DNA from 4 places in the Streptomyces sp. NPDC058371 genome. Region 1 is predicted to be linked to each of the others. Evidence: riboswitches for the same ligand, from Rfam matches in the RefSeq annotation. Region 1 holds a riboswitch; each other region holds the start of a gene.
What was found. Region 1 has a riboswitch for cyclic di-AMP ahead of ACFWM2_RS34410 (M23 family metallopeptidase). Riboswitches for the same ligand answer to the same signal wherever they lie in the genome.
Positions count from the first base shown of each region.

Region 2: it holds a riboswitch for cyclic di-AMP, as region 1 does, so the genes downstream of both, ACFWM2_RS23075 (NlpC/P60 family protein) here and ACFWM2_RS34410 (M23 family metallopeptidase) in region 1, are expected to answer to the same signal.
Region 3: it holds a riboswitch for cyclic di-AMP, as region 1 does, so the genes downstream of both, ACFWM2_RS35620 (M23 family metallopeptidase) here and ACFWM2_RS34410 (M23 family metallopeptidase) in region 1, are expected to answer to the same signal.
Region 4: it holds a riboswitch for cyclic di-AMP, as region 1 does, so the genes downstream of both, ACFWM2_RS02440 (peptidoglycan DD-metalloendopeptidase family protein) here and ACFWM2_RS34410 (M23 family metallopeptidase) in region 1, are expected to answer to the same signal.

Region 1 is NZ_JBHXJC010000016.1:186,233-193,649, forward strand. Features, by position in the region: gene ACFWM2_RS34385 (MarR family winged helix-turn-helix transcriptional regulator) at 1-302, opposite strand, end outside; gene ACFWM2_RS34390 (dihydrofolate reductase family protein) at 376-1,530, shown strand; gene ACFWM2_RS34395 (alginate lyase family protein) at 1,833-3,059, shown strand; tRNA gene ACFWM2_RS34400 (tRNA-Met) at 3,170-3,243, shown strand; gene ACFWM2_RS34405 (PP2C family protein-serine/threonine phosphatase) at 3,573-4,700, shown strand; cyclic di-AMP (ydaO/yuaA leader) riboswitch at 4,956-5,113, shown strand; gene ACFWM2_RS34410 (M23 family metallopeptidase) at 5,125-6,168, shown strand; gene ACFWM2_RS34415 (aldo/keto reductase) at 6,308-7,255, shown strand.
Region 2 is NZ_JBHXJC010000007.1:368,639-376,055, forward strand. Features, by position in the region: gene ACFWM2_RS23065 (hypothetical protein) at 45-398, shown strand; gene ACFWM2_RS23070 (tellurite resistance/C4-dicarboxylate transporter family protein) at 431-1,417, opposite strand; gene ACFWM2_RS23075 (NlpC/P60 family protein) at 1,772-2,926, opposite strand; cyclic di-AMP (ydaO/yuaA leader) riboswitch at 2,934-3,105, opposite strand; gene pcrA (DNA helicase PcrA) at 3,556-6,081, shown strand; gene ACFWM2_RS23085 (M23 family metallopeptidase) at 6,254-7,417, opposite strand, start outside.
Region 3 is NZ_JBHXJC010000018.1:50,911-58,327, reverse strand. Features, by position in the region: gene ACFWM2_RS35635 (DNA topoisomerase (ATP-hydrolyzing) subunit A) at 1-799, opposite strand, end outside; gene ACFWM2_RS35630 (M16 family metallopeptidase) at 1,116-2,483, shown strand; gene ACFWM2_RS35625 (M16 family metallopeptidase) at 2,480-3,868, shown strand; cyclic di-AMP (ydaO/yuaA leader) riboswitch at 4,102-4,261, shown strand; gene ACFWM2_RS35620 (M23 family metallopeptidase) at 4,274-5,038, shown strand; gene ACFWM2_RS35615 (GntR family transcriptional regulator) at 5,263-5,967, shown strand; gene ACFWM2_RS35610 (HPr family phosphocarrier protein) at 6,194-6,475, opposite strand; gene ACFWM2_RS35605 (GNAT family N-acetyltransferase) at 6,698-7,417, shown strand, end outside.
Region 4 is NZ_JBHXJC010000001.1:564,397-571,813, reverse strand. Features, by position in the region: gene ACFWM2_RS02450 (TetR/AcrR family transcriptional regulator) at 1-156, shown strand, start outside; gene ACFWM2_RS02445 (SGNH/GDSL hydrolase family protein) at 344-1,129, opposite strand; gene ACFWM2_RS02440 (peptidoglycan DD-metalloendopeptidase family protein) at 1,393-2,244, opposite strand; cyclic di-AMP (ydaO/yuaA leader) riboswitch at 2,249-2,408, opposite strand; gene ACFWM2_RS02435 (tyrosine-protein phosphatase) at 3,001-3,798, shown strand; gene ACFWM2_RS02430 (DUF6126 family protein) at 3,827-3,943, opposite strand; gene ACFWM2_RS02425 (helix-turn-helix domain-containing protein) at 3,973-4,617, opposite strand; gene ACFWM2_RS02420 (aspartate aminotransferase family protein) at 4,861-6,309, opposite strand; gene dxs (1-deoxy-D-xylulose-5-phosphate synthase) at 6,306-7,417, opposite strand, start outside.

The DNA.
Region 1 (7,417 bases):
GCGATGTTGCCCCGCCGGTCCGTGGGGCATCCTTCGCGTCGTACCGTTCCGTCCTTCTCCAGCCGCGTCACGACATACGTCAGCCGGCTGCGCGTGATCTTCAGGGCCTCGGCCAGTTCGGTCATGCGCAGGCGCCGGTCCGGTGCGTCGGAGAGGGTGGCCAGGACGGAGTAGTAGAGGTGCGGCATGCCGGCCTCCTGCTGGAGCTGCCGGTCGATCGCGTCGTCCAGCAGCAGCGACGCGGCGAGGTACGCCTTCCAGGCGCGCAGTTCCTCGGGGGTGAGCCAGCGGGTCGTCGTCATGTCGTCCAGTCTAGGTATTGTTTAAAAATTGAACCACTAAGAGCCGTGAGCTCGGAGCTGGAGGGTGCGTCCCATGCCCCACCCCTACGTCCTGTTGTCCGCCGCCGTCTCCCTCGACGGCTTCCTGGACGACACCGGCCCCGACCGGCTGCTGCTCTCGGGCCCGGCCGACTTCGACCGGGTCGACGAGGTACGGGCGTCCAGTGACGCGATCCTGATCGGCGCGGGCACGATCCGCGCCGACAACCCCCGGCTGCTGGTCAACTCGGCCGAGCGGCGAGCGGCGCGGGTCGCCGCCGGGCGGCCGGAGTACCCGCTGAAGGTCACGGTCAGCGGATCCGGCGACCTCGACCCGGCCGCCCAGTTCTGGCACACGGGCGGCGAGAAGGTCGTCTATACGACGGACAAGGGCGCCGGCCGGGCCGCCGACGCCCTGCACGGTCTCGGCGTCGACGTCGTCGCGGCCGGCCCCGAACTGGACTGGCGCGTCGTCCTGGAGCACCTCCACGACGTACGCGGGGTGCGGCACCTCATGGTCGAGGGCGGCGGCCGCGTCCACACCCAGCTGCTGCGCCAGGGCCTCGCCGACGAGCTGCAACTCGCCCTCGCGCCACTGTTCGTGGGCGAGCCGGACGCACCGCGCCTGTTCGGCCCCGGGCCCTACCCGGCCGGACGGCTGCGCCTGGTGGAGACCCGGCCCGTCGGGGACATCGTCCTCATGCGGTACGTCCCCACGGCACCCGGCAGCGGGTCGCTCGCCTCCGCCGCCGACCGGCACTGGCTGGCGCTCGCCTGCGAGCTGGCGGAGCGGTGTCCGCCGTCGGAGACCGCGTTCAGCGTCGGGGCGGTCGTGGTGGCGGCCGACGGCAGCGAGATCGCCCGCGGGTACTCCCGCGAGACGGATCCGGTGGCCCACGCCGAGGAGTCCGCGCTCGCCAAGACCGACCCCGCGGATCCGCGGCTGGCCGGCGCCACGGTCTACAGCAGCCTGGAGCCGTGCGCGCGACGGGCGTCACGCCCCGCGCCCTGCGCGCGGTTGATCCTCGACGCCGGAGTACGGCGGGTGGTGACGGCGTGGCGGGAGCCCGACACGTTCGTCGCCGGTGCCGACGGAAACGGGGTTCTCGCCGCCGGGGGCGCCGACGTCGTCGTACTCCCGGAGTACGAGGAGTCGGCGAAGGCGCCCAATCGGCACCTTCTGCCGTCGGCCGGCGCCGGTCGGGCGTGAGGTCCCCCGGTCCCGCGCGTCCCCGGTCGGCCGGCGCCGGTCGGGCGTGAGGTCCCCCGGTCCCGCGCGTTCCGGGTCGGCCGGCTGCGGTCGGGCGTGAGGTCCCCCGGTCCCGCGCGTCCCCGGTCGGCCGGCGCCGACCGGGCGTGAGGTCCCGGCCCCGCGCGGCCCCGTCTCGCGCCCCCGTTCGCCCGAAGGGCCTGCCCCCGAACGCCGGACGGGCTAAGAGATTCTGCGGGCGTGCCGCCGAAGCACCAGGCTGCGAGTGAGTCGGTGCGGTGGTGGACCCGGGAGGCGGAGCGATGCGTTCAGTCGGGCGGCGTGTGACGGCGGTGCTGCTCGCACCGGTGCTGGTGGGGCTGGTGGCCTCGTGCGGGGCGTCGTCGCAGACGCGCACCCAGGCGCGGGCGCGGCCCAAGGACGCGGCGTTCCAGCACCCCGGGGTGCTGGTCAGCAAGGGCCAGCTCGACACCGTGCGCAAGCACGTGAACGCGGGCAACCAGCCCTGGCTGAAGGCGTTCCTCGACATGCGCGACAGCAAGTACGGCTCGTACAAGTACCAGGCGAAGCCGTACGCCAGCGTCGACTGCCCGGGCGGCGACAAGTCGGCCAAGCCCGTGCACGGCTGTGTCGAGGAGCGCGAGGACGCCATCGCCGCCTACACCCAGGCCCTGCTGTTCGGCATCACCGGCAAGCAGGAGCACGCGGACAAGGCCAGGGAGATCATGGACGCCTGGTCGGCCAAGGTGAAGGGGCACACCGAGGAGGACGCCGGGCTGCAGACCGCGTGGGCCGGGTCGACCTGGTCGCGGGCCGCCGAGCTCGTCCGGTACACACCGGGCGCGGGCTGGCCGGCCGACCGGGTGGAGCGGTTCCGGACCATGCTGCGCACCGCCTATCTCCCCGAAGTCACCAAGAAAGTCCCGGACTTCAACGGCAACTGGGACCTGGCCATGACCGACGCAGCCATCGGGATCGCCGTCTTCCTCGACGACCACCAGGCCTTCGACGACGCCCTGGAACGGTTCCGCCAGCGCGTGCCCGCCTACTTCTACCTCCAGAAGGACGGGCACGTGCCGCTCACGCCGGTCGGCAGCACCGTCGACACCCCGCAGAAGATGACCACGTACTGGTTCGGGCAGCAGCGGTACATGGACGGGGTCGCGCAGGAGACCTGCCGGAACTTCAAGCACGTGGGGTACTCCCTCGCCGCCACCGCCCATATCGCCGAGACCGCCTGGCACCAGGGCGTCGACCTCTACCGCGACGTCAAGGACCGGCTGAAGGCCGCGCTCGACTTCCACGCCAGGTACCAGATGGGGGAGGCGGCGCCCGCGTGGCTGTGCGGCGGGAAGGTCGACCGGAACATGGGGCCCGACGTGGAGGTCGCGCTCAACCACCTGGAGAACCGGCTCGACGTGCACGTCCCGGCCGCCCACAAGCTCGTCGAGCAGACGCGCCCCGCCGGCACGGACGATCTGTTCGTGTCCTGGGAGACGCTGACCCACGCGGGCAACCCGGCCGACTAGACGGCCCCGGGCCTCCCGGTGCCGGTGGGCGGAATACGCCCGGTGAAGGCCGGTGCACGTCAGCGTGTGTGCGAGGGGTCCCGCGCATGGCGTACAGTGGTGTTTACCGACGCGGGGTGGAGCAGCTCGGTAGCTCGCTGGGCTCATAACCCAGAGGTCGCAGGTTCAAATCCTGTCCCCGCTACTCAAGGCCAAGGGCCGGAACTCAGATCATTGAGTTCCGGCCCTTGGTGTTTGCCGTGAGGGTCCGATCAGGGTCCGGCGCCTGTGCGGCGGTCGTGTGGGGGTCCGATCAGGGTCCAGCGCCTTGTGCGGCGGTCGTCATCCGGTCGGCCCTCAGCGGTCGCCGCCCGCCCCCGCGCCGGGAAACCTGGACGGGTGGGGCAGCAGGGAGGTTCACAGCGGCCGGAGGAAGCGTCCGGCGGGGCCGGCCGCCGGGAACCGTCCCGTGAGGCCGGGGATCCCGTTCTCGACGGGTACGAGCGGGCCGGGGGTCGGCTGCCAAGCGATCCCGTGCCCGATCCGGGGCTCGGGGACAGTCCCCCGCCGGCCCCCGCCGAGCCCGCCACCCGGCGCATCTCGCGAGCCCGCACCTTCGTCCGGGCGCTGCCCGCGCTGCTCATCGTGGTCGGGGTCTTCTACGACTACTTCACGCCCTCGGACTTCACCGCTGTTCCCCTCTTCACCGCGGCGCCGCTGGTCGCCGCGCCCCTCTTCTCGCTGCGCGGCACGATCCTCACCGGGCTCGGTGCCCTCGTGGCCGTTCTCACCATCCGCATCAGGCTCGGCATCGCCCTGAACGTCGATGCGGTGACCGAACTGGTCACGGTGGCGACCGTCGCCGTCCTGGCCGCCCTCATCAACATCCTGGTCCGGCGCACCGACGAGCGGCTCGCCTCGGCCCGCGAGATCGCCGAGGCCGCCCAGCGCGCCGTACTGCCGCGGCCGGCCGAACGGATCGGCGGGTTCGAGTTCGCGGCCCGGTACGAGGCGGCGCAGGCCGACGCGTTCATCGGCGGCGACCTGTACGCGGTGCAGGACTCCCCGCACGGCGTACGGCTGGTGGTGGGTGACGTCCGGGGCAAGGGCATGAGCGCGGTGGCGGCCGTCGCGGTGGTCATCGGATCGTTCCGGGAGGCGGCCGAGCACGAGTCGACGCTGGAGGCGGTCGCCCAGCGACTGGAGCGGGCGCTGGCGCGCGAGGGGACCCGGCGCGACGGACTCGACGCCTTCGAGGGGTTCACCACGGCCGTCCTCGCGGAGATCCCGCACGGCGACGGCGTCGTACGCATCGTCAGCCGCGGCCACCCCCCGCCCCTGCTCCTGCGCGCGGACGGCACGCTGCGCACCCTGGAGGCCACGGAGCCCGCGCTGCCGCTCGGGCTGGGCGAGTTGGGCAGCCTGCCCGACCGCGCGGAGGAGGCGACCTTCCCGAGCGGGGCCACGCTGCTCTTCTACACCGACGGGCTGTCGGAGGCGCGCGACGAGCACGGGGAGTTCTACGATCCGGCGGTGCGGCTGGCCGGACGGGTCTTCCCCGGGCCCGACGCGCTGCTGGCGGCCCTCACGCGGGATGTGCGGCGGCACACGGGCGGCGGGACGACGGACGACCTCGCGCTGCTCGCCGTACGCCGGCCATGAGCGTCGTACGCCCTGTCCCTGATCGTTGTCACCAGGGGTGACCGGCTGACGCCCCTCCGCATAACAACTGACGAACCGTCAATTGAACTGGGGTTTATGAGGCGTGGTCAACTCGCCCGTTTTCCGCCCCTCATGACCCGTAAGTCCAGGCGGAAGACGTTAATGATCAGTCCGAACAGCTTGGAATCCGTAGCCCGGGTCTATTAACGTTCGATAACGCAGCGCGGTCGTCACAGCCGTCACAAGAGTCGGCTCCGTGCGCGAGCGCCGAATCCCGCAAGGGAACCGGGGAACCACCAACTTGGGGTGAATCGGGCGTCTTTCGCAGTGGATCACACTGTGGTTGACGCGCGTAGGAGACCTTCCTGCTCCGAACCCGTCAGCTAACCCGGTAGGCGAGAAGGAAGGAAAGGAGCGCGCCCACGTGGCGTCCAACCGGCCTGCACAGCCCACCTCGTTCGCGCCGACCGAGCAACAGAGCGACACCTTCGGCTACGGCGGCGGCACCGACGAGGGGCCCTGGGAGGAGTGGAATCCCACCGCGGATTCCGTCCGTCCCGTCCGCGGCCGGCACCGCGTCTCCAAGCAGCGCGGCGGAGGACTCGCCCGCAGCTCCACCGTTCTGGGCGTCGGCGTCATCGCCGCCGTCGGCGCGGGTGGCATGGCCACCGCGCAGACCGGCAAGCCCCCGGTGTCCATCTCGATGCCCGACCTGTCGTCGGTCGCCACCTCGGCCAAGGCCCTGATATCCGACGGCGAGGCCCCGGCGAAGGGCTCCGCCACCCCGCTCACCAGCGCCGGTCTGACCACCGACGACACCGCGCAGGGCACCACCGACGCGGGCGAGGCGCTGCGCGCGCGGATCATGCAGCAGGCCGAGTCGCAGCAGGACCAGGTCGACAGCGCGGCCCAGCGGGCCGCCGAGACCGCCGCCGTGAAGAAGGCCGCCGCCGAAGCGTCCAAGACGCAGGACGAGGCGAAGGCCAAGGCCGCTGCCGTCAAGAAGAAGGCGGAGGACGAGGCCAAGAAGAAGGCCGAGGCAGAGCGCCTCGCCAAGCTGGCCAAGAGCTACTCGCTGCCCACCTCCTCGTACACGCTGACCTCGCGCTTCGGCGAGGCCGGAGCACTGTGGTCCTCCGGGTACCACACCGGCCTCGACTTCGCGGCTCCCACGGGCACGCTGATCAAGGCCATCCACAGCGGCACCATCACGGAAGCGGGCTGGGCCGGTTCGTACGGATACCGCACGATCCTGACCCTCGACGACGGTACGGAGCTGTGGTTCTGCCACCAGTCCTCCATCAGCGCCAGCGTGGGACAGAAGGTGGCCACGGGTGACGTCATCGGGCGCGTGGGCGCGACCGGCAACGTGACCGGGCCGCATCTGCACCTCGAGGTGCACCCCGACGGCAACCCCACCGGAATCGACCCGATGGCCTGGCTGCAGAGCAAGGGCATCAACCCCTGACAGGTCCGGCACCCGGCACGCCTGACAGCTCTCCGGTGTGAGCGCCTCGGCTTCGTACGCGAGGCGCTCCACCCGTTTCGTACGGCTTTTCCGCGGCCTTGCGGAATACATGGCTCCGCCACCGGTGTTGCTGTGCAACATGACTTCTCTTCGCAAGCTGGGCCCGTCCGAGCTCGAGGTCTTCCCGCTCGCCCTCGGCGGCAACGTCTTCGGCTGGACCGCCGACGAGACGCAGTCATTCGCCGTACTGGACGCCTACGCGGCCGCGGGCGGCAACTTCGTGGACACCGCCGACACGTACTCCGCCTGGGTGCCGGGCAACACGGGCGGTGAGTCGGAGACGATCATCGGCAAGTGGTTCGCCGCGCGCGGCAACCGCTCCGACGTCGTCCTGGCCACCAAGGTGGGCTCTCACCCCGACTACAAGGGGCTGGCCCCGGACAACGTGCGGGCCGCCGCCGACGCGTCGCTGCGCCGGCTGGGCACGGACTACATCGACCTCTACTACACGCACCGCGACGACCCCTCGGTCCCCGTCGAGGACATCATCGGCACGCTCGACGAGCTGGTGCGGGCGGGCAAGGTGCGGGCCATCGCCGCTTCCAACATCTCGCCCGAGCGGCTCCAGGAGTCCCTGGAGTTCTCCGACCGCGAGGGCCTGGCGCGGTACGTCGCCCTCCAGCCGGAGTACAACCTGGTCTCGCGCGAGACGTACGAGGGTCCTCTCCAGGAGGTCGCCTCCCGCTCCGGCGTGGCCGCCGTCCCGTACTACGCGCTCGCCTCCGGCTTCCTCACCGGCAAGTACCGGCCCGGTACGACCGTCGACTCCCCGCGGGCGGGGGGCGCCGGCAAGCACCTGGAGACGGAGCGCGGGGTGAAGGTCCTCGCGGCCCTCGACGAGATCGCCCAGACCCATGACGTCCCGGTCGCCACGGTGGCGCTGGCCTGGCTCGCCGCCCAGCCGACGGTGGCCGCGCCGATCGCCTCCGCGCGGACGGTCGAGCAACTCCCCGCGCTGCTCGGTGTCGCCGACCTGACCCTGACGGACGGGGAACTGACGACGCTGACGACGGCGTCGGCCCAGTAGGTCCGTCTCGCGGGGGCCTTTTCCGCGGGGGACGAGGGCGTCTTTTCCGCCGGGGCGGGGCGTCTTTTCCGCCGCGGGGCGGGGGCTTCCTTGGCCCCGCGGGCCGGGACCTTTCTTGCGCTGCCGGGGCGGGAGTTCATGTCCGCCGCGACGGCGATCAGC
Region 2 (7,417 bases), on a different contig from region 1:
CCGGTGAATGATGCCTCCGGGGCCCCCGATTAGGCTCCGGCCCCATGGACGTACTCATCCATCTCTTCGTCGGCCTGCACATCATCGGGATCGCCTCCCTCCTCGGCGGGTTTCTCACCCAGATGAAGGCGATGGGCCGGGGCACGGCCCGGTTCGTCCCCGCGATGCTGCACGGCGCGCTCACCATGCTGGTCACGGGGTTCGTGCTCGTCGGCCTGAACCAGGCCGACGACAACTCGCTCAACAACATCAAGCTCGGCGTGAAGCTGGCCCTGCTGATCGTGATCCTGGGGCTCGTCTATGTGAAGCGGGACGAGGAGAAGGTCGAGAAGGGTGCGTTCGGGCTGGTCGGCCTGTTGACCACGGCGAACATCTTCATCGCGGTGCTCTGGACCTGAGGTCATCCGGCAGCTGACGGTACGCGGTGCCGTCAGCCGGACCGGCCGGCACGGACCGAGTGCGCGGCCTGCGCCGCGACCGCCAGCCAGGCCGCCATCGCGATCCACAGCAGCACCTGCCCGGGCCCGCGCAGCCACGGAACGTCGACTGCGGTCGACACGGACAGCGCCGCCACCGCGGTCATCCCCATCGGGAAGACGCTCGCCCAGCGCCGTACGTCGTAACGGGGCCGCGGCCACCGCAGCTCGGCCGCCGCCAGGACGCAGTACCAGGCCAGATCGAGCACGAGCAGCGCGACCGTCACGGTCCGCAGGACGCTGTTGTCGCCTTCGCTCCACAGGACCGGGCCGCCGTGGCCCGACACGGACAGACCCGCCTGCCCCGCGGTGACGAGCTTCGCTCCGGCCAGCGCCGAGATCGCCAGCGCCCCGCCTGCCACCCAGTGGTCCCCGGCGCCGCGGGCGACCTGCCGGGGATCGAAGTGCCACAGTCCGGCCGCGTAGAGCGCGAGCCCCAGCCAGAACAGCACGAGCGCTGCATGGGCGAGCCACGCGCTCCCCACGGCCACCGCAAGCGCCGCCCCGAGTACGGCGAGCCCCTGCGTGGCCACACACCCGAGGAACACGGCTCCGGGCATACGAGGCCCCCAGTGCCGTACGACCAAGGCGAGCAGCCCCGGCCAGAGCACGGCAGCCAGCGCGAGCAGTGCCTCGGCGAGGCCCTGCCACCCGAGCGCCGAGAAACGCGCCCCCAGCACCGTGGTGGCCGCGACGGCCGTCAGCGCGGCCGGCGTCCCCGCCTCCGCCAGCCACCGCTCCCGTTCCCGTACGAGCCGTGCCAGGAAGTCCGCGGCCAGCGCCAGCCAGGCCGCGCAGGCCAGGACAAGAGCGATCCGGGACAGGGTCTCGTAACCGGTGAGATGCAGCCCGATCGAGAGGATGCCGGTCGCCATGACGGCGGCACCGGCGGCGGGCGGGCGCTGCGCCCACCAGGTGAGGAGCGGGGAGGCGCCTGGCATGCGGCCGATGCTAGGGAGCTGCGCGTCTTGCGCACGCGGGGCGCGCAGGGCGCGAGCGCGCGGAGCGCGAAAACCGCCCGCACGCCCGCGTGCCTACTTCCCCGCACGCCCGCACGCCCTCTTCCCCGCACGCCCGGTCGACTGGTCTCGCGCGGCTCTCTCGCCTCGCGCGCCCCCCGGTTGCGTACCCCCCGAGGTGCGCGCGCCCAGCGTGCAGGCCGCTCAAGCCGGCGCGTGCAGTCAGAAACGCGCCCCCTGGGGCGTCACGGCCTCACGGCGTCTCGCTTCCCGGCCTCACGGCTCACGCTTCCCGGCCTCACGGCGTCTCGCTTTACGGCCTCACGCTTCCCGGCCTCACGCCGGCCGCACCACGCTGTGGATCGGCATCGTGTCGCCCGCGTAGTAGATCGACTCCTCGCGGACGTACGTGCCGGGCTTGGGGGCGTGGATCATCATGCCGTTGCCTATGTAGAGGCCGACGTGGCTGATGTCGTCGTAGAAGAAGACGAGATCACCGGGCCTGATGTCGGAGACGGGGACCGTGGTGCCCGCCTTGACCTGGTCCCAGGTGGTGCGCGGGAGCGTGACGCCGGCGGCCCTCCAGGCGGCCAGGGTGAGGCCGGAGCAGTCGTACGAGTCCGGGCCGGTCGCGCCCCAGACGTACGGCTTGCTGACCTGGGCGCGGGCGAAGGCGATGGCCTTGTTGGCCTTCGTCGCGTAGGCGGCGTCGTCGGCTGAGGTCCCGGAGCCGGCCGAGCCGATGCCCTGCTGGGTGGCCTCCTGCCGGCGCTGCTTCTGCTCGGCGGCCTGCTTGCGGGCCAGCTCCTCGGCCTTGCGCTTGGCCTCTGCCCGCTTCCTCTCCTCGATCGCCGCGAGCCGCGTCTTCTCCTCGGCGGTCAGCTTCGACAGCATTTCGCGGGCGTCGGCGAGCTTCTGCTGGACCTGCGCCTTGGTCGACTTCAGCGTGGTCTGCGACGTGGACAGTGCCTGGAGGCTCTCGGAGGCCTCCTGGCGCTTCTTCGTCGTCGCGGCCTGCTCGGTGGCGTAGTCGTCGACGGCCTGCTTCTGGCGGCTGGTCAGCCGGCTCATCAGCTGGGTCTGGTCGAAGTAGTCCTGCGGGTTGTCGGCCAGCAGGAGACTCGCGGTGTCGGGGGCGGCGGCCCCGGTGCGGTACTGGGCCGCGGCGAACGTGCCCAGCTCATCCCGCGCGGAGTTGAGCTTCTCGGTGCGCTGGGCCACGTCGTCCAGGAGGGTGTCGACGCGCTTGCGCTGCCTGGAGGTCTTCTCCTTGGCCCCGTTGTACTTCTCGGTGGCGGCCTCGGCCTGGTGGTAGAGGTCGTTGACCTTCTTCTCGACCTCTTCGAGGCTGGGCTTGGGGTCGGCCGACGGCGCGGCGTTCGCCGTCTGCGAGAGAAGGGCTACGGAGGTGAGGGCCGCCGTGGCGAGGCCCGGGGTCCGTATGCCCGCTACGCGCGTACCCGTAGGAGGCCATTTGCGATGCGACGCCAAGAGAGGCGACTCCTTCCATCGTCCGCTTACCGAGTTAGCTGTCGGGTTCGGGCGGACGGTTCGGAAGGGTTGCCCTACGGTCCTTGCCCGACAAGGCGGTTGGACCGATTCACCCCGGGATCGTTGGGTCCCCGGCTCCGGCTGCCGCGGGGGCGCACCGGACTCAGCGGAGGCCGCGCCGGCCCGGCGATGTTCGCCGGTGAGGGTCGGGCGGCCTGACCGGCACGTTAGCCAACTCGTGTGACTTCTGTGAAGGTTGATGGGCGATATGCCCGATACATTTTCGTGACCTTCGCCATGGTCGCCGGACGGTCCGGTCAATCCGGAGGGGTCTGGGGCGAGTTGTCCGGGGTGAGGGGTTCCGCTTGCTGTGCGCCGCCGGGTGGTCGACCGCCGCTCGGCCTCGCGTGGGCGACCATTCGATTCCACTTACTGTGCGGAGTCGATAAGTTACGGATGGCAAGGGTGGGCTGGGAGGCCTCGGAAGAGGCTCGGACGCGCCGGGACGAGGCCGGGACGAGGCCGGGATGAAACCGAGCTGCCCACCACCCCGCCCCGCTCCGGGAAAGCCGGCCGGATTTCCGGGGTGGCCGCGGGTTGTCAGTAGGGCGGCCTAGACTCGGAGAGCGATGAGCAGCCTCTTTGACGACAGCTTCCTGGCGGACCTCAAGCCCTCTGCGGCCCACGAGGAAGAGCCCCCGCCGCCGCCCGAGGACGGGACGGCCGAGCCGCTTCCGGACGACCTGTTCGGCGGCCGTTTCGACGTGCCGCAGAGCCGAGGGGGGTCCCCCCGATCGAGCGAAGCAGAGAGCGCGGGAGGGTATTACCGCGACGGCGCCCCACGCCCCCCGGTCGACCCGGCCACGCTCCTGGACGGGCTGAACGAGAACCAGCGCGCGGCCGTGGTGCACGCCGGCTCCCCGCTGCTCATCGTGGCCGGCGCCGGCTCCGGCAAGACGCGCGTGCTCACGCACCGGATCGCGTACCTGCTGGGCGAGCGCCATGTCCACCCCGGCCAGATCCTCGCGATCACGTTCACGAACAAGGCCGCGGGCGAGATGAAGGAGCGAGTCGAGCACCTCGTCGGCCCGCGGGCGAACGCGATGTGGGTGATGACCTTCCACAGCGCCTGCGTCCGCATTCTGCGCCGCGAGAGCAAGAGGCTCGGCTTCACCTCCTCCTTCTCGATCTACGACGCGGCCGACTCCAAGCGCCTGATGGCCCTGGTCTGCCGCGATCTGGACCTCGACCCCAAGCGCTTCCCGCCGAAGTCCTTCAGCGCCAAGATCTCGAATCTGAAGAACGAGCTGATCGACGAGGAGGACTTCGCGGCGCAGGCCGCGGACGGCTTCGAGAAGACGCTCGCCCAGGCGTACGCGATGTACCAGTCCCGGCTGCGCGAGGCGAACGCCCTCGACTTCGACGACCTGATCATGACGACGGTCAATCTGCTCCGCGCCTTCCCGGACGTCGCCGAGCACTACCGCCGCCGCTTCCGCCACGTACTGGTCGACGAGTACCAGGACACGAACCACGCGCAGTACGCGCTGGTCCGCGAGCTGGTCGGCCCCTCGGGTGGCGAGCGACCCGAGGACGTGCCGCCCGGCGAGGAGGACCTCGGACCCGCCGAGCTGTGCGTGGTGGGTGACGCCGACCAGTCGATCTACGCCTTCCGTGGCGCGACCATCCGCAACATCCTCCAGTTCGAGGAGGACTACCCGGACGCGACGACGATCCTCCTGGAGCAGAACTACCGCTCCACGCAGACGATCCTCAGCGCCGCGAACGCGGTCATCGAGCGCAACGAGAGCCGCCGCCCCAAGAACCTGTGGACCAACGCGGGCGCGGGCGCGCGGATCACTGGCTACGTCGCCGACACGGAGCACGACGAGGCGCAGTTCGTCGCCGAGGAAATAGACCGTCTCACCGACGCGGGCGACGCCAAGGCCGGCGACGTAGCGGTCTTCTACCGTACGAACGCCCAGTCCCGTGTCTTCGAAGAGATCTTCATCCGCGTCGGCCTGCCGTACAAGGTCGTCGGCGGCGTCCGCTTCTACGAGCGCAAGGAGGTCCGGGACGTCCTCGCGTATCTGCGCGTGCTGTCGAACCCGGAGGACACGGTCCCGCTGCGCCGCATCCTGAACGTGCCCAAGCGCGGCATCGGCGACCGCGCCGAGGCCATGATCGACGCGCTCTCGCAGCGCGAGAAGGTCAGCTTCCCGCAGGCGCTGCGCCGCGTCGACGAGGCGTACGGGATGGCGTCCCGCTCGACGAACGCCGTGAAGCGGTTCAACACCCTGATGGAGGACCTGCGGACGATCGTGGAGTCCGGCGCGGGCCCGGCCACCGTCCTGGAGGCGGTACTGGAACGCACCGGCTACCTCGCCGAGTTGCAGGCGTCCACCGACCCGCAGGACGAGACCCGTATCGAGAACCTTCAGGAACTCGCCGCGGTGGCCCTGGAGTTCGAGCAGGAGACCGGTGAGGGCGAGACGCCGGGCGGCCTCTCCGAGTTCCTGGAACGGGTCGCGCTCGTCGCCGACTCCGACCAGATCCCCGACGAGGAGGACGGCAACGGAGTCATCACCCTGATGACCCTGCACACCGCCAAGGGCCTCGAGTTCCCGGTCGTCTTCCTGACGGGCATGGAGGACGGCGTCTTCCCGCACATGCGCGCTCTCGGCCAGACCAAGGAGCTCGAAGAGGAGCGGCGCCTCGCCTACGTGGGCATCACGCGCGCGAGGGAGCGCCTCTATCTGACGCGCTCCTCCATGCGCAGCGCCTGGGGCCAGCCCTCGTACAACCCGCCGTCCCGCTTCCTGGAGGAGATCCCGGACGCGCATCTGGACTGGAAGCGCACGGGGTCCATGGGCTCCGTGTCCGCGGGCCCCGTTTCGGGCGTGGCGGCCTCGCTCTCCTCGTCCCGCTCGCGGTCCGCTGCCTCGGGCGCGTCCGGCTTCGCGACGCGCCGCGGTTTCGCCGAGAAGCCGGTGGTCTCGCTGGCCGTCGGCGACCGGGTCACCCACGACCAGTTCGGTCTGGGCACCGTGGTCGGCGTCAAGGGCACGGGGGCCAACGCGGAGGCGACGGTCGACTTCGGCGAGCCGAAGCCGAAGCGGCTGCTGTTGCGGTACGCCCCGGTGGAGAAGCTGTAGGCACCGGGCCGAGCTCCTCGGCCCGGTTGCCCGGGTCCCGGCTGGTCGCCGGGTCCCGGCGGATCTGAGTCCGTCCAGCCTTGGGGAACAAGGCCGTTCAGGCCGAAGGGCGGTCTGGGGCCGGGGGTGCAGGCGCCCCAGGTCACCTGGACGCCGGCTTGAACGCTCCGACTTACGTCGGGTCCAGCCCGTGGCTACGCAGCCACGGCAGCGGGTCGATCGCCGAGCCGCCCGCGGGACGGACCTCGAAGTGCAGGTGCGGCCCGGTCGAGTTGCCGGAGTTCCCGGAGAAGGCGATCGGGTCGCCGGCCTTCACGACCGTCCCCGACGTCACCTTGTACGTGGAGAGGTGGCAGTACCACGTCTCCGTACCGTCCTTGGCCGTCACGATCGCCATGTTCCCGTACGCGCTGTTCCACTGCGTCCGCACGGTGCCGTCCGTCGCGGCCATCACCGTCGTCCCGTACGAGACGGGGAAGTCGATGCCGGTGTGCACGGACATCCAGTTGATGCCGGCCTGGCCGTAGTAGGCGCTGAGGCCCTTCTGCGTGACCGGCAGGACGAACTTGGGGCGCAGCCGCTCCTTGCGGGCCGCCTCCTCCGCCGCCTTCCGCTTCTGGGCGTCCTGCTGGGCCTTGAGGTCGATACGTTCCTGCGTCCGGCTCGCCCGGTCGGCGAAGTCGTCGGCGTCCGCGGAGAGATTCGCGAGCTGCGTGTCCAGCTTGTTGTTGGCGGCGGACGGCTTCACGGACTTCGTCTCGGCGGCGGCCGCCGTCGTCTGCTTCCCGTCGTCGCTGCTCACGCTCACCACGGAGGCGGCGGCGATCCCCGCGACACCCATCACGCACGCCGAGGGTACGGCCACGGTCAGCAGCGCGGACCGTCGGGCCGGGGCGCGGCGCCGGGAACGATTCGCCGCCCGGGCCGCCGAACGGCCACCCGGAGCGGCGGGGGTTTCGGTCACGCGACCGGGGGCGGCCTCTTCGGCGTCGTCGAGCAGCTGCGGTGCCGGCTCTTCGGAGTGCTCGTCGTCCGCGGCGTCCAACTCGCCGTCAGCGGAGCCGGGTTGGTCGTACGGCACCTGCTCGAAGGTGGCGGTCGCCTGCTGGTCGAAGGCCTCGGACGAGTCCTGGCCGTACGCCTCGGGCGACGCGGCCTGATGGCCCTGGTCGTAGGCGTCGGGCGACGCGGCCTGATGACTCTGGTCGTACGACTCGTAGGAGTCCTGGGTGGCCTGGCTGCCGTCCGAGTTCCACTGCGTGGCGTCGTACGTGCCCGTGTCGAAGGTCCCGGCGTTCCATTGCTGCGTGTGATCGCCCTGGTCGAACGGGGCGGT
Region 3 (7,417 bases), on a different contig from region 1:
TGCGGCGCGCCGTCACGTTGTCCACCGCCACCGTGGCGCGGATCTTGAAGGTGCCGCGGCCCGACTCGTACGCGTCCCTGATCCCGGAGAGACCGACGATGCGGCCGCCGGTGGGCAGGTCGGGGCCGGGGACGTACTTCATCAGCGTGTCCAGGTCGGCGCCCGGGTAGCGGATCAGGTGGCGGGCGGCCGCGATGATCTCGCCGAGGTTGTGCGGCGGCATGTTGGTGGCCATGCCGACGGCGATGCCGGAAGAGCCGTTGACCAGGAGGTTCGGATACGCGGCCGGCAGGACGCCCGGCTCCTGCTCCTGGCCGTCGTAGTTCGGCGCGAAGTCGACCGTGTTCTCTTCGATCGACTCCGTCATCAGGGACGTCGCGTCGGCCATCCGGCACTCGGTGTACCGCATGGCGGCGGGCGGGTCGTCGTTGCCCAGCGAGCCGAAGTTGCCGTGCCCGTCGACCAGGGGCAGCCGCATCGAGAAGGGCTGCGCCAGGCGCACCAGGGCGTCGTAGATCGACGCGTCGCCGTGCGGGTGGAGCTTGCCCATGACCTCGCCGACGACGCGGGCACACTTCACATAGCCGCGGTCGGGGCGCAGGCCCATCTCGTTCATCTGGTAGACGATGCGGCGGTGTACGGGCTTGAGCCCGTCGCGGGCGTCCGGCAGGGCCCGGGAGTAGATGACCGAGTACGCGTACTCGAGGAAGGAGCCCTGCATCTCGTCGACGACGTCGATGTCGAGGATCCGCTCCTCGAAGTCGTCGGGCGGCGGGGTCTTCGTGCTGCGGCGGGCCATCGCTGCTGCGGCTCCTTCACCAACATGAACGGGATCTGACGCGCACCATTGTGGACCGCTCCACTGACAACGCGGACCACGACCCGTCCGTTCACGCTCCGGGCCGGGCCGTGCGCACGTCGTCACGGCGCGTCCGCACCCCCGGATCCCGTCACCCGACGGCTCCTTCCCGGCCCTTTCGGCCGTCCCGCTCCCGGCGTACGGAAGTCTCGCTCTCGGCGTACGAGGTGCGGGAACTTCGCCAGCCGTCTGCGCGCTTGCATACAGTGGCAGGACCGGCAGGAATTCTGCAGTTTCCGCGATCGAAGGGACGTACATGCCCATGGGTCACACGGCCACAGCTGAGGCAGGCTCCGGAGGCCTGACAGCGACCGAGCACCGCCTGGCCAACGGCCTGCGCGTGGTGCTCTCCGAGGACCACCTGACCCCGGTCGCAGCGGTGTGCCTCTGGTACGACGTCGGCTCGCGCCACGAGGTCAAGGGGCGTACGGGACTCGCCCACCTCTTCGAGCACCTGATGTTCCAGGGCTCGGGCCAGGTGAAGGGCAACGGCCACTTCGAGCTCGTCCAGGGCGCCGGCGGCTCGCTGAACGGCACGACCAGCTTCGAGCGCACGAACTACTTCGAGACCATGCCCACCCACCAGCTGGAGCTCGCGCTCTGGTTGGAGGCCGACCGCATGGGCTCGCTCCTCACCGCGCTCGACGAGGAGTCGATGGAGAACCAGCGGGACGTCGTCAAGAACGAGCGCAGGCAGCGCTACGACAACGTCCCCTACGGCACGGCCTTCGAGAAGCTGACCGCCCTCGCCTACCCGGAGGGCCACCCGTACCACCACACCCCGATCGGATCCATGGCGGATCTGGACGCGGCCACCCTGGAGGACGCCCGCGCGTTCTTCCGCACCTACTACGCGCCCAACAACGCGGTCCTGTCGGTCGTCGGGGACATCGACCCGGAGCAGACCCTCGTCTGGATCGAGAAGTACTTCGGCTCCATCGCCGGACACGACGGCAAGCCCGCGCCGCGCGACGGCTCCCTGCCGGAGGTCATCGGGGAGCAGCTGCGCGAAGTCCTCGAGGAGGAGGTCCCGGCGCGTGCGCTGATGGCCGCCTACCGCCTCCCGGAGGACGGCACGCGCGCGTGCGACGCGGCGGACCTCGCGCTGACGGTCATCGGCGGCGGCGAGTCGTCCCGCCTCTACAACCGGCTGGTACGCCGCGACCGCACGGCTGTCGCCGCCGGGTTCGGCCTGCTGCGGCTCGCCGGGGCGCCCTCCCTGGGGTGGCTCGACGTGAAGACGTCCGGTGACGTCGAGGTCCCGGTCATCGAGGCCGCGGTCGACGAGGAGCTCGCCCGGTTCGCCGCGGAGGGCCCCACGACCGAGGAGATGGAGCGCGCCCAGGCCCAGTTGGAGCGCGAGTGGCTCGACCGGCTCGGCACGGTCGCGGGCCGCGCCGACGAACTGTGCCGGTACGCCGTCCTGTTCGGCGACCCCCAGCTCGCCCTGACCGCCGTACAGCGCGTGCTCTCCATCACCCCCGAAGAGGTGCAGGAGATCGCCAAGGCCCGGCTGCGGCCCGACAACCGCGCGGTGCTCGTGTACGAGCCGACAGCCGCCGAAGAGGCGGAAGCCGCAGCGGCCGCCGAAGCCACCGACGAGGACGAGGAGTCGGCGAAGTGACCGAGCTCGCGAGCATGGAGTTCCACCCGCAGCCCCAGGCCGGCGAGGCCAGGCCGTGGGCGTTCCCGGCCCCCGGGCGCGGCGCGCTCGACAACGGCCTGACGGTGCTGCGCTGCCACCGCCCCGGTCAGCAGGTCGTCGCCGTCGAGGTGCTCGTCGACGCGCCCCTGGACGCCGAGCCGGCCGGTCTCGACGGTGTGGGCACGATCATGGCCCGGGCCTTCTCCGAGGGCACCGACAAACACTCCGCCGAGGAGTTCGCCGCCGAGCTGGAGCGCTGCGGCGCCACTCTCGACTCGCACGCCGACCACCCCGGTGTGCGCCTCTCGCTCGAAGTCCCGGTGTCGCGCCTGCCGAAGGCCCTCGGGCTGCTCGCCGACGCCCTGAGGGCACCGGCGTTCGACGACAGCGAGATCGAGCGGCTGGTCCGCAACCGGCTGGACGAGATCCCGCACGAGACCGCCAACCCGGCCCGCCGCGCCGCAAAGGAGCTCTCCAAGGAGCTGTTCCCGGTCACCTCGCGCATGTCGCGCCCTCGCCAGGGCACCGAGGAGACCGTGCAGGCCATCGACTCGGCGGCCGTACGCGCCTTCTACGAGAAGCACGTTCGCCCCGCCACGGCCACCGCCGTGGTCGTCGGTGACCTCACCGGTGTCGATCTCGACGCGCTGCTCGCCGACACGCTCGGTGCCTGGACCGGCTCGTCCGCCGAGCCGCGCCCGGTGCCGCCGGTGACCGCCGACGACCGGGGCCGCGTGATCATCGTCGACCGGCCCGGCGCCGTCCAGACGCAGTTGCTCATCGGCCGCGTCGGGGCCGACCGGCACGACCGCGTGTGGCCCGCGCAGGTGCTCGGTACGTACTGCCTCGGCGGCACCCTCACCTCGCGCCTGGACCGCGTCCTGCGCGAGGAGAAGGGATACACCTACGGCGTGCGGGCGTTCGGCCAGGTGCTGCGGTCCGCTCCCGACGGCACGGGCGCCGCGATGCTCGCCATCAGCGGCTCCGTGGACACGCCCAACACCGGCCCGGCGCTGGACGACCTCTGGAAGGTGCTGCGCACCCTCGCGGCGGAGGGCCTGACGGACGCCGAGCGCGATGTCGCCGTACAGAACCTGGTGGGTGTCGCGCCCCTCAAGTTCGAGACGGCCGCGGCCGTGGCGAGCACGCTGGCGGACCAGGTCGAGCAGCACCTGCCGGACGACTACCAGTCGACGCTGTACCAGCAGCTCGCCGCGACGGGCACCGTGGAGGCCACCGCGGCCGCTGTGAGTGCCTTCCCGGTGGACCGGCTGGTGACCGTCCTCGTCGGCGACGCGGCACAGATCGCGGAGCCCGTACGAGCCCTCGGGATCGGTGAAGTGAGCGTCGTGACCGCGGAGTAGAGCGACAACTCCCAACGGGCCCAGGTGACTGAAGAGTCGCCTGGGCCCTTCTTTGTCCGTACTTCGGAGTGGCTTGCCCGGACTCGCCCTCAATATGTCCGTATTGATGGGTTGATCATGCATCTGCCCTGTGGCATGCACTACAAAAGCCGTGATCCGTTTGTCGATTGAAAGATGTCCCGTTTAGCGTCAGTCCGGCTGTTCGTCAGGCAGTGCGCCGCGTCCGCGGCACCGGACAGTCATCGCCGAGTCCCCGTACGGCGCGAGCCAGGGGAGCCGGGGACCCATCGCAGTCCCTGGGGTGAATCGGGCGCCCTTCCTGGAAGGGTCCCGTAGGAGACCTTCCTGCTCCGAACCCGTCAGCTAACCCGGTAGGCGAGAAGGAAGGAAAGGACCAGCCCCTTCATGGCGTTCACCCGTGCCACCGGGAAGCACCGTCGTCCGAGCAGGCTCACCCGTACGACCAAGAACGCCGCAGGCGTCGCAGTGCTCACCACCACCGGTGTCATCGGAACCCTGGCCGCTCCGGCATTCGCCGCGGACACTTCCGTAGAACAGACCGGGCTGACCCAGGCCGTCACCATCGGCGACTCGGTCGCCGACCAGATCGACGCGCAGGCCGCCGCCCAGCAGCAGGCGGCCGAGGAGGCCGCCGCGCTGAAGAAGGCCGAGGAGGCCGCCAGGAAGCGCGCCGCGGAGAAGGCCGAGAAGGAGCGCGAGGCCAAGGCCCGTGCCGCCCGCGCCGCCGAGCGCAAGCGCCTCAACACCTTCGTCTCGCCGATCACCGGCTCGTACGTCTCCACGGGCTACAAGACCGGCGGCAGCCTCTGGTCCTCCGGCAGCCACACCGGTGTGGACTTCCACGCCGCGTCCGGCACCGCCGTCCACGCCGTGGGCTCCGGCACCGTCGTGACGGCCGGCTGGGGAGGCGCGTACGGCAACCAGATCGTCATCAAGATGCACGACGGTACGTACACCATGTACGGCCACCTGTCGTCCATCGGTGTCTCCGTGGGGCAGACGGTCACCCCGGGGCAGCAGATAGCCCTCTCCGGCTCGACCGGCAACACCACCGGGCCCCACCTCCACTTCGAGGCCCGTACGACGGCCGAGTACGGCTCGGACATGGACCCCGTCGCCTACCTCCGCTCGCACGGCGTGAACGTCTGACACAGGCCCGCGGGGCGCGCGCACGCGTGCGCCCGGTCGACCGCGTACGGACTTCGAAGGCCCCGGCTCATAGAGCCGGGGCCTTCGCCGTTTCGAACGGTCCGCTGTCCAAAAAATATCCATGGATTCCGGTCCGCCATCGGAAATTCCGTCTCTCTGCAATAGAGTCACTGAACAAGCGTCAATCGACGGCGTTTCGCGAGGATTAAGGCGGAGGTCCGCTCATGCGCATTCCGGCGCACTCGGTATGCACGGCGATCCGTGATGACATCGTCGCGGGTGTCTACGAGCGGGGCGGCCGACTCACCGAGGAACTGCTCGCGCGGCGCTACGGCGTCTCCCGCGTCCCCGTGCGCGAGGCGCTGCGCACCCTGGAGGCCGAGGGCTTCGTCGTCACCCGGCGGCACGCGGGCGCGTGCGTCGCGGAGCCGAACGAGCGGGAGGCCGCGGACCTGCTGGAGATGCGGATGCTCCTGGAGCCGCTGGGCGCCGCCCGGGCCGCACAGCGCCGCACCGAAGCCCACCTCAAGGTATTGCGAGGCCTGGTCAGACTGGGCCAGGAGCGGGCCAGGAGGGGCCACAGCGACGATCTGCGCTCCCTGGGGGGCTGGTTCCACGAGACGCTCGCACAGGCGTCCGGCAGCCCCGCGCTGACGTCCACCCTCGCCCAGCTGCGGCACAAGATCGCCTGGATGTACGCGGTGGAGGCGCCGGCCAACCCGGCGGAGTCCTGGGCGGAGCACGGCGGGATCGTGGACGCCGTCGCGCGCGGCGACAGCGAGCGGGCGCGCGCGATCACCGCGCTGCACACCGAACGGGCGAGCGCGGCGCACCGCCTTCGTTTCCCCGGGCGCGGGGATAGCGGGGACCGCCCGGACCGTGTGAGGACTTCGCAACATCCCGTAAACATGACGGGCCTGCGGCATTAACAAAAGCGCCGTATACAAAGAGGAGTAATTCGCGGGGGATTATTTTTGCTGCCCGCAGAATGGAAAGGCCGAAGGGCTCGACCGGAATACCGGACGAGCCCTTCGATGTGCGTTCGGGACAATCTCTTATGTGGCGTCGGTGGTCGCCACCATTAAGGGAGAAGCCCCCGCGGCGCGCGGCCGCTTCCGCCGGGGCCGTGCAGCCCCGGCGTGAAGTCGAGCGAGCTCAGACGGTCTCGGGAAGCTCGTCGAGCCCCTCGGAGACCAGCTTGGCCAGACGGTCGAGCGCGGTGTCCGCGCCCTCCGCGTCGGAGGCCAGGACGATCTCCTCGCCGCCCTGGGCACCCAGGCCGAGGACCGCGAGCATCGACGCGGCGTTGACGGGGTTGCCGTCCGCCTTGGCGATCGTCACGGGGACGCCGGAGGCCGTGGCCGCCCGGACGAAGATGGAGGCGGGGCGGGCGTGGAGGCCCTCGGCCCAGCCGACGTTGACGCGGCGCTCAGCCATGCGATGCTGCCCTTCAGGTTTTTCAGGGTTGTCTAGACCAGTGTCCCATACGGTGAAGCGTGCCCGGAGCGGGCCTTGGGCCCGGGCCCGGACGGACCTTCGACTCCCCGGGACAACCCCCAGGATGTCTGTGCCGCACACTCCGCGGGTGCCCCCGGGGGGTGTGCGCCACCCCAAGCCTGCCCCGCGCTGTTGTCGTACGCGAGCCGTAGTCTGGGGCGCATGCAGACCTCGTCGGATCGGCACGAGTACCCCGCCCACTGGGAGGCCGACGTGGTGCTGCGCGACGGCGGTACCGCGCGCGTCCGGCCCATCACCGTCGACGACGCCGACCGCCTGGTCAGCTTCTACGAACAGGTCTCTGACGAGTCGAAGTACTACCGCTTCTTCGCGCCCTACCCGCGGCTGTCCGCCAAGGACGTCCACCGCTTCACGCACCACGACTTCGTGGACCGGGTGGGACTCGCGGCCACGATCGGCGGCGAGTTCATCGCCACCGTACGGTTCGATCGCATCAGTGCGGACGGCCGGCCCGCCTCGGCCCCCGCGGACGAGGCCGAGGTCGCCTTCCTCGTGCAGGACGCCCACCAGGGACGCGGCGTCGCCTCCGCACTCCTCGAACACATCGGGGCGGTGGCCCGGGAGCGTGGCATCCGCCGGTTCGCCGCCGAGGTGCTGCCCGCCAACAACAAGATGATCAAGGTGTTCACGGACGCCGGGTACACCCAGAAGCGCAGCTTCGAGGACGGCGTCGTCCGGCTGGAGTTCGACCTGGAGCCGACGGACCGCTCGCGCGCGGTGCAGTGGGCCCGGGAGCAGCGCGCCGAGGCGCGGTCCGTGCAGCGGCTGCTCGCGCCGGGCTCGGTGGCCGTGATCGGCGCGGGCCGCACACCCGGCGGCGTGGGCCGCAGCGTCCTCGAAAACCTCCGTGCCGCCGGTTTC
Region 4 (7,417 bases), on a different contig from region 1:
GCCCTGCGCCTCACGGCCCTGCTGGACGGGCTCGCCGTACAGATGACCGCGTATCCCGGTGCGGTCTCGCAGGCGCGAACACAGGAGTGGGTCGACGAGGCACTCGCGCGCGAACTGGGGCTGGAGCGCGAGGCGTTGACCGCGGCGACACGCTGAGTCGTTCACAAGTCCGGGCTTCCGCGCACATGTTGCGCACCCCGGTCACCCACCCCGCTTCGGAGCCTTCCGGGACGGCGACCGGTCCCGATGCGCACGGGCAACCGCGCCCGGGCCACCGCGCCGAGATCGGCCGCGACGTGATGAGTCGCGACGTGGTGGGCCGCGACGTGGTGGGCCGGCCGCCTCAGACCGCCGACGCGATCCGCATCTTGATGTCGTCCGGCGACAGACTCCCCTTCGCCGCCACGTGGTCGCCGGAGGACTCACCGCGCAGCCGGCGCCCGATCCAGGGCACCAAGTACTCGCGCGCCCAGTGGATGTCGTCCCGGCGGACCTCCAACGTGCCGCGCGGCGGCAGTGGGGGCCAGGCCTGGTCCGGATCCGCCGGGACCTCCAGGCCGAGCACCTGGCCCGCGCGCAGCGCGACCCGGGTGTGGCCCTCGGGCGAGAGATGGAGTCGGTCGCCGTCCCAGGCCCGCCGGTCCTGGACCGTCTTGAGCGACCACAGGTCGAGCACCGGACAGCCGTAGCGGTCGGCGACGGCCCGCACATGGCCGTTGTAGGTGGCGATCTTGCCGCGCAGATGCTTCAGCACGGGCACGCCACGGGTGTCGAAGCCGGTCGTCACCAGAACGGCGCCGACGGCCGAGGTGAGGTCGGCGATCGCGCGCTCGAAGCGCTCGGCGACCTCGTCGGGGTCGGTGCCCGGCCGGATGATGTCGTTGCCACCCGCGCAGAAGGAGACCAGGTCGGGCGCGAGCTCCTTGGCGCGCGGGAGCTGCTCCTCGACGATCTGGTCGAGCAGTCTGCCGCGTACGGCGAGATTGGTGTAGCCGAAGTCGCCCTCGGGTCGCCGGTCCGCGAGCAGCACCGCGAACCGGTCGGCCCAGCCGACAAAGGCCCCGTCCGGACCGGGATCGCCGACGCCTTCGGTGAAGCTGTCCCCCACCGCCACGTACGACCCGATCACTGATCTGTTGTCACTCTTCGAATCGTCTGCCACATCGGCCCATGATTCACCTTCGGATGTGACCTACGCGACCGTATTAAAGGGTTGACGCGCGGTGACAAAAGCCACTCTTCAAGTATTGGTCAATCCGGAATAAGGGCGCACTCGGGGACAGTTGACGAACCTCAACGCCCCGAGTCCGATCCGGGATGGCAGACCGCGCCCGGCACACCGAAGGCCGGCCCCGGGGATCAGGGGGCCGGCCTTCGGAGGCGGTGCGGGCGTCAGCCGACGGTGACGCCGTGGGCGCGCAGGTACGCGACCGGGTCCACGTCCGAGCCGTAGTTCGGCGTGGTGCGGATCTCGAAGTGCAGGTGCGGACCGGTGACGTTGCCGGTCGCGCCGGACAGGCCGAGCTGCTGACCGCCGGTCACCGTCTGGCCGGTCGAGACGGAGAGCTGGGACATGTGGCCGTACTGCGAGTACTGGCCGTCGGCGTGCCGGACGATGACCTCGTTGCCGTAGGCGCCGCCCCAGCCGGCCGAGACGACGGTGCCCGCGGCGACGGACTTGATGCTGGTGCCGGTCGGGACGACGAAGTCGACACCGGTGTGGTAGCCGCTGGACCACATGCTGCCCGCGGTCTTGTACGAGGTGCCGATGGTGGCGCCCTGGACCGGCAGGGTGTAGCCGGAGGCGGCCGCGGGCTTGGCGGGCGCGGTCTTGGTCGTCTGGGTCGACGTGCCGGACGACTTGGCGGCCGGGGACGCGGCCTTCCCGCCGAGCGTGAGCTTCAGACCCGGGTGGATCAGGGCCGGGTCGCCGCCGATGACCGTGCGGTTGTCGTCGTACAGCTTCTTCCAGCCGCCGCTGACGTTCTGGTCACCGGCGATCTTCGAGAGGGAGTCGCCGGCCTTCACCGCGTACGTCTTCGTGGAGGCCTTCTCGGCGGCGTCCGGAGCCGCGGCGGCGGCCTTCTGCGGAGCCGAGGACACGGCGGACGCCGGAGTGGCGGCGTGCGCGCCGGTGGCCCCCATCAGCGGCAGCGCGAGCGCGGCGCCACCGGTTCCGGCGATGGCGATCGAGCGGGAGAAGCGCGGGGACTTCGGACGGCGGTGCTTACCCTTCGCGGGCATGGGGATTTCCTCTCCGGCGCCTGCGAGGTGAGCTGTCGGGTGCGAGCTGGAGATGCTCGGTCGCGCTTCGCGCGGCTTGACCCCTAGCCGTTCCGGAGACCGGAACAGGCGTGGTACCTGTGGGTCCCCCGCTCCTGCCGTACACGGGTGGGTGTGCGGGATTCCGGGCGGCGGCAGGATTGGGCGTCCGTCCGGAGTGAGGGCGAACGTAAGCGAGATGAGAGCGCGTCGACAAGCTTGTGGGTTTCCTGTGCACACCGCTTTCTTGATCCATGCCCGAATTACCGGTCACTGTCCGTGGATGGGTGATCTTGTCGGGCAGGTAATCCCCAGGTAAATCGGGCAGGTTGGAAAATCCGCGCCGCGACGCATTGTCACGAATATGACGCTGCTCACGCGCTCGCGACCCAGATGCCCTTATTCCGTGGGCAGTTGGACCGAAGCCGACAAACCGCCCAGAACAGCCAGATGCCACGAAGGCGAACAATTACCGCATCAAGGTCGCCGGCCGCTCCGCCCGCAACCCGTGACACAGCGGCGCCTCGCCTCGGCGGACCTCGCCCTCGATCTCTGCCATCAGTCCCCCCACAGATCCGGACAGGTGCGATCAGACACCGACATTCTCGGGGGTTCCCCGCCTCGTGGGCGACGCCTGTGGACAACTCATTGCCCCAGGAACCCATGTCGTATCGTCGAGAGCGCACCCCGTCGGCGAGCGCGCAGAGCTGCGCCGACGGACGAATGGGAGGAGCCCCCGTGACGCAGCAGGTCCCGTCGACCGAGCCGGAGCTGGCAGCAGTGCGCAACTTCCGCGACGTGGGCGGCCTGCCCACCGTGGACGGCCGACGGGTGCGATACGGGCGGCTGTTCCGCAGCGGTCACCTCGCACACGCCACGGAGGAGGACGCCGCGTTCCTCGCCTCCCTCGGGCTGCACACGATCTTCGACTTCCGCAACGCCGCGGACCAGCGCCTGGAGGGCCCGGACGTCGAGCTGCCCGGCGTCCGGAACGTGAATCTGCCGCTGACCGACCCGGCCGACGGCGCCGAGTTCTGGAAGATGGTCCGCGACGGCGACATCGACCAGCTGCGCGCGATCCTCTCGGACGGCAAGGCGGCGAACCGCATGATCGGCTCGTACCGGAGGATCGTCAAGGAGCGCACGGCCGAGCACTCCCAGGTGCTGCACGCGCTGGCCGAGGACAGCGTGCCCGCGCTCATGCACTGCGCGGCGGGCAAGGACCGCGCGGGCCTGTCGATAGCCGTGACGCTCCTCGCCCTCGGCGTCGAGCGCGACGCCATCCTGGCCGACTACCTGGAGTCGAACGCGGCACACCGTCGCTACAAGGTGCATCGCAGCAGCTCCTCCGCCTCCGCGTACTCCCCGGAGGTCATGGAGCTGCTCAGCCCCCTCTTCGACGCCCGCGCCGAGTATCTGAACACGGCCTTCGAGACGATCGAGGCGACCTGGGGCGGAGTCGACGTCTATCTGGAGCAGGCGCTGAGGATCACCCCGGAGCTGCGGGACCGGCTGCGCGAGCGGCTGCTCGACTGACCCCGCGGTGACCGGCGGCCGGCGGCGGCTACTGGTTCTGCGCGCCCAGCGTGAAGAGCAGGTAGACGAAGGCCGCGAAGAGGTGGCCCACGGCCACGTAGATGAGGAGCCGCACCCACAGCGCGCGCGGGAACTTCTCCTCCATGACCCGCCGTGCGGGCTCGGTGGGTTCGGTCATGACGTCTCTCCCGGGGTGTGGTGCTCCGTCGCCGGGCCGAGGCACAGCGCGGCGGTGGGGCTCTGCAGCAGGGTGTGTACGAAGAGCAGCTCGGCCCCGTCACGATCGGCGGCCGCGATGCGGTGGGGGGTGCCCGAGTCGAAGTGCGCGCTGTCGCCCGGCGCGAGGGCGTGGGCCGTGTCCCCGAGCCGCAGCCGCAGCCGCCCCCTGAGGACGTACAGCCACTCCTCGCCGGGGTGGACACGCACGATGTCGCCCTGCGCCCCGTACGGGACGTGCACGCGCAGTGCCTGCATTCCGCGTCCGGGAGCGCCGGCCGGCCAGTAGGTCCAGCCGCCCGCCTCGCTCGGTTCCACGTCGGCGGCCCGCACGACGGCGTCCCGCTCGGCGACCGTCTCGCCCAGCAGCTCCGACACCGTCGTGCCGTAGATACGGGCGAGCGCGAGCAGCATCGGCAGCGAGGGCTGGCGCTGCCCGGTCTCCAGTCGGGAGAGATGGGCGGGCGACAGTCCGGCGGCGCGGGACGCCACCTCCAGGGTCAGCGAGGCCCGGCGCCGCAGCGCACGGAGCTGGGGCGCGACGACGGGAAGTCCGTCGGCAGCCCCCGACTGGGAAGGGGTCGTACCCTCGACAGGGCTCATGTCTTCCATTGAGCCGCAGCCTTGCCTCATGGGCAAATTCTTTGCCTAAGAGGCAAAGAAGCTCTGCGGACGCGCCCCACAGCCACAGGCGCTCCTGCCGGCCCACCGCACAGCCAAGGCGATCCGACCGGCTGTACAGCACGAGACGATCCGACCCGCACAGCCCCGGTCCATCCAGCCGGCCCCACCGCACAGCCCCAGGCGAGAGGGGCGGGCCACGTCAGCCCGCCCCGCCTCCCGTCCCTACCGGTTCGCGACCGCCTGCTTCACCAGTGTCTTCCCGAAGTCCCACATCAGTCCGCCGCCGCTGTGCGCGTCGTCCATCACCGCGGTGAAGGCCTCGATGAACCGGTCCACGTCCCGCTCGCCGATGATCAGCGGCGGAATCAGCTTGATCACCTCCAGGTGGTCGCCGGAGACCTGGGTGAGGATGCGGTGCCGTTGCAGCAGCGGTACGACCACCATCTGCGCGAAGAGCCCCTTGCGCGCGGCCTGCAGCATCGTCCAGCGGCTGCGCAGCTTCAGCGACTGCGGCCGCCCGAACTCGATGCCGATCATCAGGCCCCGGCCGCGGACGTCGCTCAGCAGCTCGTACTTGTCGACGAGCGCGGAGAGCCGCGATGTCAGCTGCTCGCCCATGGCGCGGGCGTTGGCGACGATCTGCTCGTTCTCCAGCACGGAGAGCACGGCGAGGCCGGCCGCCATGGCCTGGGCGTTGGAGCCGAAGCTCGCCGAGTGGACGAGGACGCGGTCCATGGACGAGTAGACCTTCTTGAAGATCCAGTCCTTGCCGAGGGTCGCACCGACCGGGACATAGCCGCCGGAGAGCGCCTTGGCCACGCACACCAGGTCCGGCTCGACGCCCTCGTCGTGCTGGTAGGCGTAGAAGTCGCCGGTCCGCCCGAGCCCGGTCTGCACCTCGTCCGCGATGAGCAGCGCCTTGTGCTTCCGCAGCAGTTCCTGGGCGGCACGCAGATATCCGGGCGGGGCCTCGTGCACCCCCTTGCCCTGGATGGGCTCGACGATCAGGGCGGCGACGTCACCCTTCTTCAACTCCCTTTCCAGAGCGTCCAGATCACCGAGCGGTACGGCCGTGTCGGGCAGCAGCGGTGCGAAGCCTTCGCGGAAACCGTCCTCGCCGTTGACGGACAGCGACCCGGTGGTCAGCCCGTGGAAGGCGTGCGCGCAGTACAGGACGCGCGTTTTCCCGGTCGCGTACCGGGCGAACTTGAGCGCGGTCTCGACGGCCTCCGTCCCGCTGTTGCCGAAGAACACCCGGTCCAGGTGCGGACTGTGGGTGAGCAGCTTCTCGGCGAGCAGCCCGGGCAGGGGCTGGCAGTCGAAGCGGGTGAGGTCGGCGAGGGAGGCGTCGAGGACGTCGTGCAGCGCCCGCCGGACGACGGGGTGGTGACGGCCCAGGCCCATCACCCCGAACCCGGCGAGCATGTCCAGGTAGTCGTTGCCGTCCGCGTCCCAGAAGTGGGCGCCCTCGGCCCGCTCGTAGACCTTGTCGAAGCCGATGGTGTGCAGCATGCGCGGAAGCTGGTGATTGAGGTACCGGGTGTGCAGCTCGTAGCGCTCGGCTCCGCGTTCGGCCAGCAGCGCGCCGAGGTCGAACGCCGGCTTCCCCGAAGGGGACTCCCCGGTGACGGGCGGCTCCTCCGACGGAGCCGTCCCTGAAGGACTGGTCATTCCTGTTTCTCCTTGGCGAACTGGTCCTTCGCCGCCAGGCCGGCACTGATCCGTCCGGCGACCTCGACGGGCGTGAGGCCTATGTCCGCGAGCACCTCACCGCGCTTGGCATGCGCGAGGAACTGCTCCGGAATGCCGAACCGCCGTACCGGCACGTCGACTTCGGCGTCCCCGAGTGCGAGAGCGACGGCGCCGCCGACCCCGGCCGCCCGGCTGTTGTCCTCGACCACGGCGACGAGCCGGTGCTCCGCGGCCAGGCCCGGCAGCGAGGGGTCCACCGGCTTGACCCAGCGCGGGTCCACGACCGTACAGCCGATACCCCGGGCCTCCAGCAGCTCGGCGGCCTGCAGACACACGGGTGCCATCACGCCGACGGCGACCAGGAGGACCTCGGGCCGGTCGGCGCGGTGCAGCACGTCCATGCCGCCCACGTGGTCGACCGCCGGGATCGTCGGTCCGACCGACTCCTTCGGGAAGCGGACGAGCGTCGGGGCGTCGTCGACCGCGACCGCCTCCCGGAGCTGGGCCCGCAGCTGGTCGGCGTCGCGCGGCGCGGCGATCCTCAGTCCGGGCACGACCTGGAGGATCGACATGTCCCACATGCCGTTGTGCGAGGCGCCATCCACGCCGGTGACACCGGCCCGGTCCAGCACGAAGGTCACGCCGCAGCGGTGCAGTGCGACATCCATCAACAGCTGGTCGAAGGCCCGGTTGAGGAAGGTCGCGTAGACGGCGACGACGGGGTGCAGTCCGCCCGTGGCGAGCCCGGCCGCGGACACGGCGGCATGCTGCTCGGCGATCCCGACGTCCCACACCCGGTCGGGGAACCGCTCGGCGAACTTGCCGAGGCCGACCGGGTGCAGCATGGCCGCGGTGATGGCCACGACGTCGTCGCGTTCCTCGCCGATGCGGACGATCTCGTCGCCGAACACCGAGGTCCAGGAAGGGCCGTTGGAGGGCGCGAGGGGCTCGCAGGTGAGCGGGTCCATCACGCCGACCGTGTGGAAGCGGTCCTCGTCGTGGGCGAGCGCGGGCTCGTAGCCACGACCCTTCTCGGTGAGGCAGTGGATCAGGACCGGCCCGTGGAACCCCTTGGCCCGCCGCAGCG